Regions from separate parts of the Paenibacillus sp. F024 genome, predicted to be linked through region 3. Evidence: riboswitches for the same ligand, from Rfam matches in the RefSeq annotation. Region 3 holds a riboswitch; each other region holds the start of a gene.
What was found. A riboswitch is a leader RNA that binds a small molecule or an ion and turns the genes downstream of it on or off. The one in region 3 is predicted to bind cyclic di-GMP.
Positions count from the first base shown of each region.

Region 1 (5,456 bases), on a different contig from region 3:
TATCCCCAATTGATTTACTAAATCTTTAGAAACGTGCTTTACTTTCAATGTTGTATTCCATGTATTTTGAAATGGCGTTGGAGTAATTATGATCTCCTTATGGTTAAGCCACCTCGCGCTAAGCGGTTTATCCCCTTCCATGTTAAAACCATTAGAATTTTTAAAACCCGTCATATACCATGGGTGTTCATTTTCTTTCTTTACTCCTGCTTGATTTAAACATACATACAAGGAAATATCATCGCATAGCTGCAATAACCGAAAATGCCTCGAAACAACATTTGGACTTATGTCTTTTAGCGCGACTCTAATTCTTTCTTGTCTATAACGCTCGTGATGATAAAAACGAACACATTCACCATTCGTGGAGTTATGAAATATGGGAAATGATGTATAGTGGAGACTGCATAAAAGAGCAGCATATGGGTTTCCTTCCTCAATTTCATCCATTCCGATTCTATACAAGGCCAATTTAGGTAACAGCGGGTAATCCATAAACGAAAACGGTGATGAGGTCCGGTCATTCCAAATCGGTGTATCATCGAGCCTTATCCAGCTTCTATCGTGCTCATGCACAGCACAGACAACGTCTTCAAAATAATCATCTTCTACGAAAAACGGCTTTTTAAAGTGACTTGCAATCCTTCCTGACAGTTTCGCGTGGTCATGTTGTGTAATCATGATAAACTCTTGTTCCGTCTCACGAATAATCACCCGATCACTTCCCTCATAAATGCTGGACACGTTCACGCTTCTGTTTATGGGAATCGGTTTGAAGCTGTGGTTCCGCTTGAAAGGAATGCATCTTCGTTCCTCCTTGTCAATGAACAACCAAGTTCATTGTACAAAAAACGGCCCCATCACTTCAATGGGGCCATTCGGCTTTTCATGGAGGTTCAGTATATAATTTTTACGCTCCGCGTTTGCGGCAAATACTCTACATGGGCTCCTAATACCTCGGACAGCAAGCGTACCGGTATCATCGTGAGCTCGTTTTCCAATCGGGCCGGTGATTGAGTGGGTTGTTCGATACCGTTAATCGCATACTCGTTACGCCCCGTAAAGAATGTGATCTCCCGGCCGCTCTTCGTATAGATCGCGGCTTTGCGCTTATCATCCCATGTAACGTCAGCGCCTAGTGCGGCGGCTAAGTCCCTAACCCATAAATATGAGGTGCCTTCGTCAATCAACGGAGCTCTTTTCAACAGAAACTTGATGTTATCCAGTGTATAGCTATCATCGTCCAGCTTGAAGGTGACCACGTGCCGGACTTTCTCTTTTTGCTCTGCCGCCAGCTTCATATACGCTGCAATATCTTCGTGCAGCTTCTGCTTACCGATGCCTTCGACCGGCTCCGTATGAAAATTCCATGATTTCTCAAGCGTTTTGGATACTCCGTTCTCGGTGACACCCAGCTTCACAAACGCGGAATATGAGGTGTCAGGCTGCAGCGGCTCGGGTGGAATTAAGATGACGCTGTTAGTTAAATGATCATCATTGCTCGGACTGTTTTGCAGCAGCTTCACCGGTTGACCCGATTCATCCTTCAGCGTCGATTCAAGCAGCCGGATTTCGCTAATGCCGCTTCCCGTTACCGAAACCATAAGCGGGTATCCGACAGGATATTTTCTTGAAGCATACATGCGAATGGGATCCGGCGTTTCATAGCCGTCAAAAAGCAGCGGGACATAAGGATCTCCCGGAGCGGGTGATACCGTCATCTCCGTATCGGATTTTTCTCCATACCCGAACACAATGACCACATAATCTCCGACCATATCAATACCCGCTTCCGTAACATGAGGCATTAAAAAGGGCTCGCGGTGATATGGCGCATCAAAGAGCTTATCGACGGACTCCACAAGATTTCCCGTATTGAAGGATACATCTTCCCCCACGCCGCGATAATACCCGGCATATACTGCGCGTTCAGAAAGGGTTGCCCCGGTATAACCGGGCATGCCTTTCCTTTGGTCATGCAGCGAGTCCGAAGTCGTCTGCGCAATACGGTTCATATTCAAATATTGGGCATGATTCTTGGCTGCTAACGTCAGATTCCTGTTTAGCTTTAAAGGCTTTAACCCGTACAGCATCCGATAATCATTGATCGCCTTCAAGCCCAGCTGATGAGTCTGTGAGAAAGTGGCAGGAACCTCGCTTAAAGGATTCCTCGCTATAGTGAACGTCCAATCCAAAAAAATAGGCTGGTAACCGATAAATTGCAGCTGTACTTCAACCGAATGCTCTCCTGGCTCTAATCCCACAGCCGGTGTATAGGTAAAACTCATCGTTTCTTGATCAAAGGTCCCCGGTACCTGATTTTGATCCAGCTTCATCTGAAACGAACCGACCTGTAATCCGTTCCAATCGCCTAGCTCAAATCCGATGACCGGTTTGGATATGCCCACCGTTCCTTTCGGATAAACCTTATAAGTGAAAGCTCCCGCATCCGCTCGGGGAGCCGGAATCATCAGCATGGCCATCATCATCCAAAAAGCGAATAACAACTTCCATGTCCTAGACGCAATACCCTTTTTCACCTGTCATTTCCCTCCAATCATGTATGCTTAGGCTACTCCCTGCCGACCTCTTTTTTTATTCATTGCCCTCCCCCCAATTTCCTTCCGCCAAATGAAAAATAAACCGCCGATAGGCGACCTATGATTAAACGATCTCGGAATGGTAAACCGATCTGTCGTGATAAGTCATGGATTGCACGGAATCTCTTTGAATATGAGCCAATATCATTTCCTGAATGGTGAGAAACACCTGAACATAACGACCATCAAATTGCGAACAACTCTGCCGCAGCAGCTCTTCACGGGCTTGCTGGATGGACATCCCTTTTCTGTAGGGGCGATCCGAAATCATGCTGTCGAATGCGTCCAGTATCGAACAAATGCGGGCATATACCGGAATGTCGGTACCTTTCAAGCCGTCGGGGTAACCCGTACCATCCCAACGCTCATGATGGTAATGAATGATGTCAATGATATCCTGATCGGTAATTCCTTCCATGACGGCCATCTGAACGCCGAAAAACGCATGGCGCTTCATAAATTTCCATTCTTCCAGGGTAAGAGAGGCTTTCTTTTGTAAAATGGACTCATGGATATGTACCTTGCCAATATTGTGCAAGCAGCAGCCTGCAATCAATTTTTGGGTTTGCGTTTCATCAAAATCAAGATAGGCAGCCATCAACTTAGCCATTTTTCCAATTCTTATGCTGTGTTCATAGGTAGCTATATCTTTTACTAACAGCTGAGTAAGTCCGCTTACTGCCTGCTCACCGATCATTGACATCATCCTTTCCGTGTCATGCCTCACACTTGTTCTCTATTCATTCACGTTAATCGCTTCGCATACTCTTGGTATCTGATTACGGCACAATCCAATTCTTTGCTTAATGCTTTGACTTCCGGGTCTGAAAAGCACAGCTTCATGTTGAATATGCCATGCATTCTAAGTCGAATCATTTCAATCTCTTCCGATAAGTGTTTCAGTCGCTTTTCATTAAAAACACAGTACATGGCCTCTCACCGTCCTTGCAGAGTAAAAGCAAAATTCCTGGTAACGAATCTTCCATGCATCCCGAATTTCGTATAGAATGAAAAAAAGAAAACCCTCCGAATGAAGGGTTTTCTCAACCTCATTCCGGCGGCTGGCTGGCATGGTGTGTTTTCACACGTTAGCCCCTATAGCTTTGCGACACCACTTTTCAATGGCTGTGCCTTTATCGGACCATCACTTTAATGTAAAATGTTGGCGATTTGATAGAAAATATTAAAGTAAATTCCAAAACTTTCGACATCGATAGAGTAAACCAATGATGTTTCGACATTATTTTATTTTATTCTAACACATTTTCCACAATTTGACTATATTATATCCAAGTCTCGTACTAGTATGGTACTCGCCCTGCCAGGACTTCGTGCGAAAAAACACCGTTACGAAAATCGATTCGCTGCCGGTGCTTTTGACAATGCCGATATTCAGTACCTTTTACGGGTTCGATCGTTTTACATTGAGGGGGTTGCTTCCCCAATTGAACACCAATCTGCTAACCCAAAGTTTCCGTCAACCCGATCATCACCAGCAGTCCGATGATGAAAGAAAAGGTCGCCATTCTTTCATAGCCGTGTCCGTGACTCTCCGGGATCAGCTCCTTGTAAACGATAAACAGCATGGCTCCTCCAGCAAATGCAAGACCGTACGGTATAAGTCCGGAAACATAAGCGGTCAAATAAAAACCAATAATACAGCTGGCAAACTCCAGCATCCCCGTGAATAAAGCGAACAATATCGCTGTGCTTTTACGAGCCTTTTGCATAATTAGAAACAACGCAACCAAGAAACCTTCCGGGGCGTTCTGCAGACCCATGGATAGTGCGACCAGAGGTCCTAGCTCCTCTTGGCCGCTCGCATAGCTCACCCCGACGGAAAGCCCTTCGGGCAAATTGTGCAGTGTCATCGCCGTCAAAAACAAGACGGACTTTCGTTCAAGCGTTAATTTGCCTGAAATCCCGCTATCTCTGGCATGCGCAAGGTCGATATGCGGAACCAGCTTTTCGAGCAATGTCAGCGCTATGGTGCCAAGCAGCACACCGATGCAAAGCACTGTCAAGCCGGACATCGCCAGTGCAGAAGGAATCAGGCTGTACATGGAGGCGGATACCATAATGCCTGCCGTAAAGGCAAGCAGTACATCCTTGGCTCGATGAGATAACTCTTTCATAAAAAGGACCGGAATTGCGCCCAACGCCGTCGCAAGCGACGATGTGAAGCCTCCCCACAGCATAGCTTCCATAGACATCCTCCATCAACATTAGAACTTAAAGCCGCATCAGGCTGAACCGAAATAATAAATGAGTGTCGCATTCAAGACAAACAGCAGCGGAATGCCGTAAACAAAAGAAGGATGCTTTGTCTTATGTCTCCATTTCCGCATGCCTATCCACATGCCTAACGCTCCTCCGGCCGCAGCGATGAAAAACAGCGTTTTCTCGGCTATTCTCCGGCTGCCTTTTTTCGCCTGGGATTTATCGTAACCCATGATGCCAAAAGCGATCAGGTTGATAGCCGGCAAATAGAACATCCATAATTCCACCGCGGTCTCCTCCCGTGCTGATTTAATAGTTGATTTCCGCTGCCAAAACCATTCTTTATTTTGGCCGGCTCATAGAAATGACGATATCTGCTCTGTCCTGTTCTGTCAAGCCCTCTCCTGAGACAAACGGCAGACGATTTTGCTTAAACCATTCATGCAAAAAACCGCCCTAAGGCGGTTCGGTAAGAAAAATTAGTTACCGTTTCGGTGCCGTTTGGCCGGCATTTTTTTATCGGGGTGTCCGTCCCCTTGATGCTTCCGGTTTTTTTCATCCTTTTGCTGCGTATCATGCAGCTTCTCGACCCATTCCTCGGTGCTTCCGCGCAAATCATCTCTCATTTTCTCCATC
Region 1 covers NZ_JBVASZ010000001.1:212,524-217,979, forward strand. The annotation lists gene ACZYR9_RS01020 (DUF3891 family protein) at 1-714, opposite strand, end outside; gene ACZYR9_RS01025 (stalk domain-containing protein) at 897-2,540, opposite strand; gene ACZYR9_RS01030 (HD-GYP domain-containing protein) at 2,665-3,297, opposite strand; gene ACZYR9_RS01035 (Spo0E family sporulation regulatory protein-aspartic acid phosphatase) at 3,345-3,530, opposite strand; cyclic di-GMP riboswitch class I at 3,654-3,742, opposite strand; gene ACZYR9_RS01040 (ZIP family metal transporter) at 4,061-4,807, opposite strand; gene ACZYR9_RS01045 (DUF1294 domain-containing protein) at 4,844-5,107, opposite strand; gene ACZYR9_RS01050 (DUF4023 domain-containing protein) at 5,300-5,446, opposite strand.
Region 1: linked by a shared signal. The riboswitch ahead of ACZYR9_RS01035 (Spo0E family sporulation regulatory protein-aspartic acid phosphatase) and the one ahead of ACZYR9_RS18120 (GGDEF domain-containing protein) in region 3 are both predicted to bind cyclic di-GMP.

Region 2 (5,456 bases), on a different contig from region 3:
TTTGCGAGGTCACAGTCGACTGGACATAACCAAGTTTTTTAGCCGCCCGGCTGAAGCTCCCCTCCTCTAATACCGTCAAGAAGGTGACCAGAAATCGTCCATCCAGGTGCGCCAACATCTCCATTCACCTCACAGGTTTTAAGTATCGAATTTTTTGATGGCATTTATCGATTATTTTCGTTTTTCAAAAGGTTTTTCCTGCTATATTTATATTAAGTGGTTGCTCAGAAAGCTACAGCATTATTGACCGCGCAAATCAGCTAAAAACTCACCCTGATGCAAAGATGGATCTCGAACAAGCAAACCAGAAGTTGGAGGATCGCAGGGGAATAGAAAAAATGGATGTTGACAATTCCACATATGTGATCATTGCTAGTGGAGTAAAAAAGAGTGGCGGGTATTCCATTGACTGGGATGAGTAGACTTTAGCATGACCAGAATTCGAATAAAATTATCCATAATGGATAATTTTATTTTTAAATTCTCTTTAATTGATAATGACTTCTCATCGTGCTACAATAATGACTGAAATAAATACAAAAAACGGAAGGGAGAAGGTTGCAAAATTAAAAATCGTAATGAAGTTGGAACGCTAAAAAAAGGATTGGACATCTTTAATCTAATTTTAGATCATCCTCATTTATCTACCCAAGAGATTATCGAAAAATTGAAGTTGAATCAGAGTACCGCTTATCGTCTGGTAAGCACGTTGGAGCAAAATCATCTCATTGAAAAAAACAAAGAAAATGGATACGTTGTATCCGATCTTCTGATTTCGAAGCTTCTGGAAAAAAATCAGCAAAAGCACGACTACTTCCTATGGCGATCCGTTTCCTTTATGGAAAAGTTGAGTAACGAAACCGGGGAAACGACGTATATAGGGATGCTTCATGGGACGGAAATGATCATCACACAAGCCGTACCAGGAAAATATGCAACGCGAACCCATCATGAAATCGGTGATCGCCTTCCCCTTCATACGGATGCGATTGGGAAATGTCTTTTAGCTTTTCTAGACAAGGAAGAGCAAACACGGATTATTGAAAAATTATCTTTTGTTAGAAAGACGGAGCATACCATTACGTCCTCTGATTTATTTTATGAAGAATTAAATCGTATTCAATTGAACGGGTATTCCATGGACAATGAAGAGGGAGAAACCGGCGTCCGCTGTATAGGTGCTCCGATTCACAAAGGGAAGCAAGTCATTGCCGCCATTGCTTTGACCGGTCCTTCGGTACGGTTGAGCAAAGAAAAGGACACAACTCATATTGAGTTGGTTAAAGCGTGCGCGAAAGCAATTTCGGATACACTCTGATTATTTTAGAAAAGCAGGAGGAATTCTAAATGGGGAAAAAAATAGCTGCTGTTATCACCGATTTGTTTGAGGATGTGGAGTTCACGGATCCTGCCAAAGCATTCGAAGCTGCAGGCCACGAGATTGTGACGATTGGACCGGAATCAGGCAAAGAGATTACCGGTAAACATGGTGAAAAGCTTACTTTAAATAAAGGGATCGGCGATGTCAATCCCACTGATTTCGATGCGCTGCTAATTCCTGGCGGATTTTCGCCTGACTTGCTGCGTGAGGATGATCGGTTTGGAGAATTTGCTAAAGCGTTTATTCAGGAGGGCAAACCGGTTTTCGCCATTTGCCACGGCCCGCAAGTGCTGATCGACACGAATCTGCTGAAGGGCGTCGATATCACCGGCTATCGTTCCATTCGCAACGACTTGAAAAATGCCGGCGCAAACTACAAAGATGAAGAAGTCGTCGTCAGCCGCAACATCGTAACGAGCCGTACTCCGGACGATCTTCCGGCATTCAATCGTGAATCCTTGAAGCTGCTGGGCAACGCTTGATTATTTAATTAAATTGGGAGGGATAATCGTATGAATTTTGTTACCTTAAACAATGGTTTGCAAATGCCTCAACTCGGGTTCGGCGTTTGGCAGGTAGAAGATGATGCAGCTGAAGCGGCGGTTTCCAAAGCGCTTGAAGTAGGTTACACATCTATTGACACTGCGATGATTTATAAGAATGAAAAAGGTGTCGGCAGAGCGATTCAACAATCGGCTGATCCTCGTGAAAAGCTGTTTATTACGACAAAAGTCTGGAACAGCGATCAAGGCTACGATAACACCTTGCGCGCATTTGATGAAAGTCTTGAAAGATTGGGGCTCGATTATATTGACTTGTATTTAATCCACTGGCCTACTCCTCAATATGATCAGTACATTGATACTTATAAAGCCATGGAAAAGCTGTATCGTGAAGGGCGCGCCAAAGCGATCGGCGTATGCAACTTCGATATTGAGCATTTGGAACGCTTGCTTAAGGAATGTGAAGTGAAGCCTGTTTTAAACCAAGTGGAGTGCCACCCATACCTTGCCCAGAATGAGTTGAAGGATTTTTGCGGCAAACATGATATTTTTGTGGAGGCGATGTGCTAAAAGATGAAGCGGTCCTGAAGATTGCCGAAGCTCATGGCAAAACGCCGGCTCAAGCAGTACTGCGCTGGCACTTGCAAAACAACTCCATCGTAATCCCGAAATCCGTGACGCCATCACGAATCGAAGAGAATTTTAATGTATTTGATTTTGAGCTGACTGCCAATGATATGGCAGAGATCAACAAGCTGAACCGCGACCGGCGCAAGGGTCCAAAGCCAAGCGAAATGAATATGCGATAAAACGAGTAAATAAAAACTTATCTTTGCTCGTCTCATGCCTCAAGTAAGACGGTTGTACCGTACTTATTTGGGGCATGTCCGTTTTTGCGAATGCCCAAAGGAGAGTGTGATTGTATGTGTAACCCGTCATCGAACGATTCCTTGTTCAATAGTGAAGATTCTGCAATTGAAGTTTCAGCCTATCGTTTTGAAGATGATGGAACGATACCGAACCATCCTTACTTTCCTGTTCTCGTGTACCGTGACCCCTTTAAAGGACAAACGGACATGATTCAAGACACATTTCATAAAAATCATTGGACAAACAGCTGGATCAACGGCGTGTTCGGTTACCATCATTTTCACAGCAATGTTCATGAGGTGTTGGCCATCCGCGCAGGCCGGGGGAAAGTACAGATTGGCGGGGAACAGGGCGCGATCCTTGAGGTTTCGACGGGCGATGTCATCATTCTCCCAGCAGGAACGGGGCACAAACGGATTGAGGCAAGCGATGACTTCTCGGTCATTGGCGCTTATCCCAACGGTGTTTCTTATGATTTACATACAAAAGCAGACTACAAATTGCGCGCGAGCATTAAAAACGTTGCTCGTCCGGATACGGATCCTGTCTTCGGAAGCGAAGGACCTCTGTTAAAGGAATGGAATAAAAAATCCGAACCGTACTATCGACAAACACAACCATCTCACCGGATCACATGAGGTTTTGGAAAATTTTACTTTCGTTTCATCATTACATCCTGTATACTGCATTTATCTACAAAATAATACATGATTATACTTTTGGGCAAACCGGTTGAAAAGCCGGGACGCAATGGCATGGGTCGTCGATTTCCACTGGGAAATACCGATTGCCAGTCCGCATTCTATTGTGTGCCCCCAATCAAACCTCCTTGTATAAAGGTGGTTTTTATTTTGTCGATCATACATTATGAGAAACAGCGAGGTTATGAACACATGAAGAAATCGATGAAGCTGTTGTTATCGCTGCACGCAGCAATCACCCTCGGAGCGGCAAGCTTGCCTGTACAAAAGGCATATGCGGACAGTCAAGGGCCAAGCGTCCCTTTCCCGGATGTGAAGTTGCACTGGTCGGCTGACAGCGTCGCTTGGGCGGTCGGCAAAAAGGTTGTCAGCGGCTATGAGGACGGGACGTTCAAGCCTGATCAACCGGTGACGGAGGCCGAGTTTTTGTCCATGCTCATTCATGGCTACAAGCCTGAAATCAAAAGTGGTTCTGCCGACTGGGCGGGGCCTTATTATCAGCTGTCTTCATCGCTGAATTATCCCGTGGACGCGCAAAATATCAACGCACGCAGCGAGCCGATCACGCGTATCCGCGTGGCGGAGCTGATCGCCTCGACGCAAGGCATGCATTATGACGGCGATGACGCCATTCGGTATATGTACGGCAAAGGTCTTGCTCAAGGGGAGGCCGACCAGCCGACGATAGCCGGATTTAACGGCTCTAAGACGCTCACGCGTGCCGAGGCCGTGCAGTTCATTAAGAACCTGTCCGAGCACGGATTAGGGGAGCTTCTTGCAAGGCCGGAACAAAGTTCCGATACGAGTGTGCTGCCGGTTGTACCTAGCGGAGACGCGGATGCCGGAGCAGAAGCCGATCAAGCTCATAGCGGCTCCGTCGTACACACGAATGATTCCGCCGTTGACAATACGCCCGTTTTAAAGCTTGATGACAAGCCTATCACTTTCAAAACGAAGCCGGTTATACAGGACGGAACCGTGTATTTTCCGATTCAAGAAGTATGCGCCGCGTTTGGGCTCGGCTACAAGGAAAATAGCGACGGCAGCGTAACAACGAGGAATTATAACGAAACGAACACGTTCAGAGACGGCGGAGACTATTTCGTTCATTATAATCCGGAGGGGGCGATTGTCCAGGAAGAAGACATCCCTCTGGACGGGCAAAAGCCGATGAAGAAAATAAACGGCGTCTTTATGATGCCGGAAGAATCTTTAGACCACCTCTGGTTTGCTGTGAAAAATGAAGCGACAAGGTTCGGCGGCATGATGACGGTGACCAACGGCCAAGTGGATCATAGCGAACTGAAGTTTATTAGGTATAAACAATTTGTGCTCAGAGATATGGAAAACATGGACGGTACAAACAGGCATCCGGTTAATAATGATTCGCCGTTTGACGACCTTGGTAAAATACAAAGAACGATATGGGTGAAGGAGTCTGCCTTGCCGCGCATAGGAACTAGTGTGTACGCAACCTGGAGATGGAATTCCAAAGACAGCCTTTATTATCAATTTAAAGAGATCAAGTTTACCGGGAAGATCGTCAATGGTGTCGCTAAGGGAACACTAAGCTTTGAAGGCGATATTACATATTATCAAGAAAACGATCGCTTAGAGCAGTTAAAGCCCGAGGAGCTGCAAGATATTGAATTGCCGTACGAAAACGGCGACATCAAAATGACATGGAACGATGCGTTGAACTTGTTTGCAAAAAACAAGATCCATCTTCCCTAAGTAACGTCATTGTCTGCATAAAGAAGCCCGCGGCCGCACAACCGCAGGCTTCTTTATTGTGCTACTTGCTTGCTTAAGGGCAGATTGACATCATTGAATCAATATAAAAAATGCCGTCCATTAGTACGGAAAATACAGGTTATATTCGAGATATTATAAATAAGTTTTCAAACTGAGCTCCATAGCCGCTATTTAATCCAAGGATTCCAACAGATTCTTGATCTCGGGATTCAAGTTGAGGGCGTTCCGGATGACCGTCAAAGCTTC
Region 2 covers NZ_JBVASZ010000015.1:42,036-47,491, reverse strand. The annotation lists gene ACZYR9_RS16425 (LysR family transcriptional regulator) at 1-118, opposite strand, end outside; gene ACZYR9_RS16420 (IclR family transcriptional regulator) at 566-1,318, shown strand; gene yraA (cysteine protease YraA) at 1,348-1,863, shown strand; partial or broken gene ACZYR9_RS16410 (aldo/keto reductase) at 1,894-2,693, shown strand; gene ACZYR9_RS16405 (cupin domain-containing protein) at 2,808-3,392, shown strand; cyclic di-GMP riboswitch class I at 3,467-3,554, shown strand; gene ACZYR9_RS16400 (S-layer homology domain-containing protein) at 3,606-5,189, shown strand; gene ACZYR9_RS16395 (S-layer homology domain-containing protein) at 5,382-5,456, opposite strand, start outside.
Region 2: linked by a shared signal. The riboswitch ahead of ACZYR9_RS16400 (S-layer homology domain-containing protein) and the one ahead of ACZYR9_RS18120 (GGDEF domain-containing protein) in region 3 are both predicted to bind cyclic di-GMP.

Region 3 (5,456 bases):
AGCTTATTTAGAGGGATCTTCTAGTTACAAGATGATCGCAGAGCAAATGAAGATACGTAATTGTTCCCAGTTAAAGGTGTGGGTAAAGAAATGGAAAAACGGAGTCAAGTTTGATGAGCGTAAGGGTGTGGCCAACCCACTAAAAGGACGTCCTCGGACAAGCTTCGCCAGCATAGAGCAAGAGCGAGATTACCTGAAAGCGCAGGTAGACTACTTAAAAAAGCGGTATCCAAATCTGGTAAAGGAGGCCAATTCGAGCAGCAAGATCACTACCAGCTAATCGAAGAATTACGTAGTGTACATGGTGTTACCCGTCTGTTGCATATCGCGAACATACCTAGAGCCAGCTATTACAAATGGCGTACAACCCGTGCCTTACGCTTAGAAAAACAAGATCAGGATCAGGAGTTAAAAGAGCATATGATGGCCATACACGCGAGCCATCCCTATTTCGGATACCCTCGCATGATGAACGCCTTATGGGAGGCTGGATACTGTGTTAACCACAAGAAAGTATGGCGATTGATGAGGGAACTATCCATACAGTCCGTAATTCGGAAGAAACGACAACGCTTCAGCTACAAGCCTTCCGTCATATATCCGAACCGACTGCAGCATCAGTTCCATGCGATAGGTCCTCAGCAGAAGTTAGTCACCGACATCACCTATATCTCAGATGGTACGCGTTTCTATTACCTGTCCGCCATTCAGGACTTGTTTAACAATGAGATTGTAGCCTGGAAATTATCTGAGCGCAATGATGTGCAACTCGTGCTGGATACGATCGAGAAGTGGACAAGAAAAAGAGACGTTGGTGGGGCCGTGCTCCATTCGGACCAGGGCTTCCAGTACACGTCTCAAGCGTACAACAAACGATTAGAAGCACTCAGCGTCAAAGGCAGCCACTCTCGCAAAGCAACCTGCCTGGATAACGCATGCATCGAATCCTTCTTCTCGCATCTCAAAACAGAGAAGTTGTATCTCCACCAGTTTAAGTCAGAAGCAGAAATACATCAAGCCATCGAAGATTATATTTACTTCTATAACTATCAGCGATTTCAAGCAAAACTTAAACAGCGAGCGCCGATTGAGTATCGGCACGCGCTGGCGGCATAGCTTTTTTCTTATGTCTACTTGACAGGGGTATGATCAATTTCGCCGGATTTTTATTATTAATTGATTATACGTATTCAAGTGCCCTATGTTACCCCAACTATAGAGTCTTTAGCGACCATAACTCTATTTCTCCCTGACTCTTTAGCGAGATACAAGGCTTTGTCCACACTTTCAAGAAACTCGTTTAGACTCAATCCATAAACATACTCAGCGATCCCGACACTAATAGTTACTTGAATCCGATTTTGATTATATATAAAATCAATTCTTTCTACTGCTTTTCGGATACGTTCGGCAAGTTGTAACCCTTCAGATAAAGAACAACTCGGAGAAATGATGATGAACTCTTCACCGCCAACCCTAATGAATACATCCGATTTGCGGAGAATTTCTTTTAGTTTCTGCCCCATTCGCTTCAGAATGATATCCCCCGCTCCATGACCGTATGTATCATTGATACTCTTAAAATGATCAATATCAAACATGATCATTGTCAAAGGCTGACCTTGACGTTCCGCTAAAGGAATCGCCTTGTCCATATACATCTCCAAGTATCTTCGATTATGGATTTTCGTAAGTGCATCGGTAAACGCTAATTTCTCCAACTCCGAAATGAGTTTGAGTGACCTTTTTCGCAGGAACAAAAATAAGGTGAAGATTGCCCACATTGCGATCCATATTATTACCAACCTAAATAATAGCTCACTCGAGAGATTACTTTCTTGAGCAATGTATTTTGTAATCAACGTAGTAACTACTATCGTTGCTCCAACAATCAAGGATATCAACCATTTGGGATACAAGTATCCCACCCCGAGTGCAGGGATTAATAACAGCATCCACAACGTATCCATTGGTATGTAGACATTTACGATAATTACAACCATATATGAAATGATGATAAATAAGAGCATATACTTACGATTAATCAATGATATCTCCCTCTCTGTAGCCCTGCAATCAGTGCAATTTGCCTTTGATCAGCGGCTTGAACCCCTGCCTCTCGACAATTGTGCCATTCTCGTCCTCAACCTGGATTTATTCTCCCTATAACGTTGCCTTTATAGCAAAATAAGCATTCCAAGTCCATAACTTAGATGCTCTTGAAAGTTACCGATTGCATGAGTGTTAGATGTGACAAGCTTGAAAACTGTCGCCTAGGAAATATTGGGATGTATAATATTTCCTTTTTGTTGAATACTTTATCTGTATTTCACATTTTAGCACATTGATAATGGGAATGAAAGGAGCTTTTCAATTGGATTATGACCCTCTCATTATTAAACAAATCATCGGAAAAACCGTAAAGGCTATTCGAATAAAGCAAGGATTAAGTCAGGAAGATCTCGCTTTTGAATGCAATGTGGATCGTTCATACATTTCCATGATTGAAGTTGGTCGGAATGAGCCATCAGTCAGCAAAATATTTGAAATCTGCAAAGGTTTAAAAATCAAACCCTCCTACTTCTTCACTATTGTGGAGACTGAGTATGAAAATCTCAATAATGATCGCACCAAATGGAAATCGCATTGAAGGGAATTTATTCCCCGACAATGCGATTTCTTCTTACCTATTCCGTCAGATCAACTTAGAGGTTATTGAGTTTCCGCAATAAATGCATACCATCCTTCAGACCTGCGAAGTATATCCATTCTTTTTCAAGTGTACTCCGATGGTTAAGAATGTCCTCCAATTCGAGAATAAGATCCAAATGAGTTTGTGACAATTCATCCTTAAGCAACGTTTTAATTTCTTTCTGCCTAAATCGGAATTGTTCAACCTCCATTTGACTTCCAGCTTCCTTAGCAACTTCAATAAAGCGTTGATCAAAAGCTGGTCTTAACCATTCTGGACCGATATGATGCATATTTAACCCTCCTTTCCTTCAGAATGTACCGATGTTACAGCGACAGGAGGGGTATCTCAAGTAATTATTGGAACTCTTCTATGTTTATAGTTTTACTTTCCAGATTCTTAAATCTCCATCTCCAACAGTTCCTTGAACCAAATTGCATACGGCATCCTCACCAATGGAGCTCTAGAGAGAGTAGTATTGTTGATGTCATCGGTTGAGGGTGCAACCCCCAACTCGCCATCATCGGAATATTTCGAGATGATTTTACTGTCGGAACAATCGTACGTATATCTCCTCGCTATCGCTTTCAATCTGGTCGAATACGACCTCCATTCGCGATAAATACGTCGATTCCAAATACGTCCCCTTCCTGCTTCCACTATAACAGGAAGCAAGAGGAGGAACGACGGTGTCAGACCGTTATCGCTCACGGCCCACCACCCGCCGTTCCAGCGCTTCCGGTTCTTCGTCCGGCACGCTGTCCACGGCTTCGTTCTCCCGTTTGTCCATATTCAGCAGGGCATTCAGTTCCGCAAGCCGCGCCGCTTTCGTTTGAAGCTCCTGCTCCTTCTCAAATGGAGCCGCGATTTGTTCTTTCGCCGTTTCCATTTGCTGCCGCAAAGTAGCAAGCTGTTCACGGGCATGTTCCAGCTTTGCAGGCAAGTCGGATAAGGCGTTGTTGATACGGCTTATATTGCCGCCGGCATCCGCCCCGAGCGTCACCGTATGACCGAGCGCGCCGCGAAGCGTGACCTTGTACTCCTTATGGAAGCTGTCAAAGGACAGCCACAAGGAAAATCCCCGGTAGCTGCCGAATTCCTGCGGATCGGGCGATGTCATTCCTTTGCAAGCGTCCAGCAAAGCCGCGCCCGCTGCCGCCCTCTCCGTATAGGTGAAATCCTTGATGACCATGCCGAGAAATTTATCTGTCCCATCCGCCTCGGATGACAGAGAACGTGTATACAAAGCAACGTCCTGTTCATAGCCGGCAATTCGTTCTTCGGTGGACTTGATCTGCTGCGGCAGCAGCTTGAGCAGACGATCTTCCAGTGCATAACGTTGGCTCAAGTGGTTCGCTTTGAGTAGCTTGAGTTTGGATACCTGGATGTCCAGGTCCATTTTCTCCTTGATGTACGGGTTGCCGGTCGCCAGCGCCTTCACCTCGGCATAGGAGAGCGCCGTCTCGTCAATATCCTCGGCGGAACGCACCGGCGACTTGCTGGTCATGATCTGCGAAATGAAGCGCTGCTTGTTTTCGAGTGTCTGATACAAATACGCGTCGAACGTGTTCTCCGTCACATAGCGAAAAATATGCACCTCGCTATTCTCGTTGCCTTGCCGGATAATGCGCCCGCTGCGCTGCTCCAGGTCCCGCGGACGCCAAGGGCAGTCGAGGTCGTGAAGGGCAATCAGCTTCGTTTGCACGTTGGTGCCTGCGCCCATCTTAAACGTCGATCCAAGCAGTATCCGAACCTGTCCGCTGCGTACTTTGGCGAACAGTTCCTTTTTCTTGACCTCGGTATTGGCGTCGTGAATATAGGCGATTTCCTCGGCAGGAACACCTTTCTCCATCAGCTTGCGCCGCAGCTCGTCGTAGACGTTGAAGGAGCCATCCTGTTTAGGAATGGATAGATCGCAAAACACCAACTGTGTGAGCCGCTGCTCTTGATATTCTGCCCAATACCGGAAGACATTGTCCGCGCAGGCGCTGACCTTGCTGCCTTCGTCGTCGGGAAGCATCGGATTCGCCAGCCGTTGATCGAGCGCCAGTTTGCGTCCGTCATTGGTGATCGTCAGCATGTTGTCCTCGTGCGGCTCCACTTCTTTCGCCCGCACCCGCTCGGCGCGGCGGGCAAGATCCGCAACCATGTCGCGCTGAAAGTCACTCGGCGGCACGGCAACATTGTGGAAATGGGCTTTCGGTACGGGAAGCTGGAGCATGTCCGCCGTCTGGATGTCGGCCACTTCCTTGAACATATTCATCAGTTCCGGCAAATTGTAAAAACGGGCAAAACGGGTTTTTGCCCGATAGCCCGTTCCTTCCGGCGCAAGCTCTAACGCTGTGACGGTTTCGCCAAATGTCGAAGCCCATGCGTCAAAATGCTGCAAGCCTTGACGTTTAAGCCGCTCGTATTGCAAGTAGCGCTGCATCGCGTACATCTCGGTGATGGAGTTGGAGATCGGCGTACCCGTCGCAAAGATAATGCCCCGGCCTTCAGTCAATTCGTCCAGATAGCGGCATTTGGCAAACATGTCCGACGACTTTTGTGCTTCGGTTTGCGACAGTCCGGCCACATTGCGCATTTTCGTATAAAGAAACAGGTTTTTGTACGAATCGGCTTCGTCCACGAATAGCCGGTCTACGCCCAATTCCTCGAAGGTAACGACATCATCCTTCCGGCTGGTGTCATTCAGCTTTTCCAGCTTGGTTTGCAGCGTCTTTTTCGTTTTTTCAAGCTGCTTGATCGCATAGCGTTCGCCTCT
Region 3 covers NZ_JBVASZ010000018.1:61,096-66,551, reverse strand. The annotation lists gene ACZYR9_RS18130 (transposase) at 1-280, shown strand, start outside; partial or broken gene ACZYR9_RS18125 (IS3 family transposase) at 214-1,116, shown strand; gene ACZYR9_RS18120 (GGDEF domain-containing protein) at 1,200-2,048, opposite strand; cyclic di-GMP riboswitch class I at 2,061-2,143, opposite strand; gene ACZYR9_RS18115 (helix-turn-helix domain-containing protein) at 2,375-2,650, shown strand; gene ACZYR9_RS18110 (hypothetical protein) at 2,706-2,984, opposite strand; gene ACZYR9_RS18105 (helicase-related protein) at 3,393-5,456, opposite strand, start outside.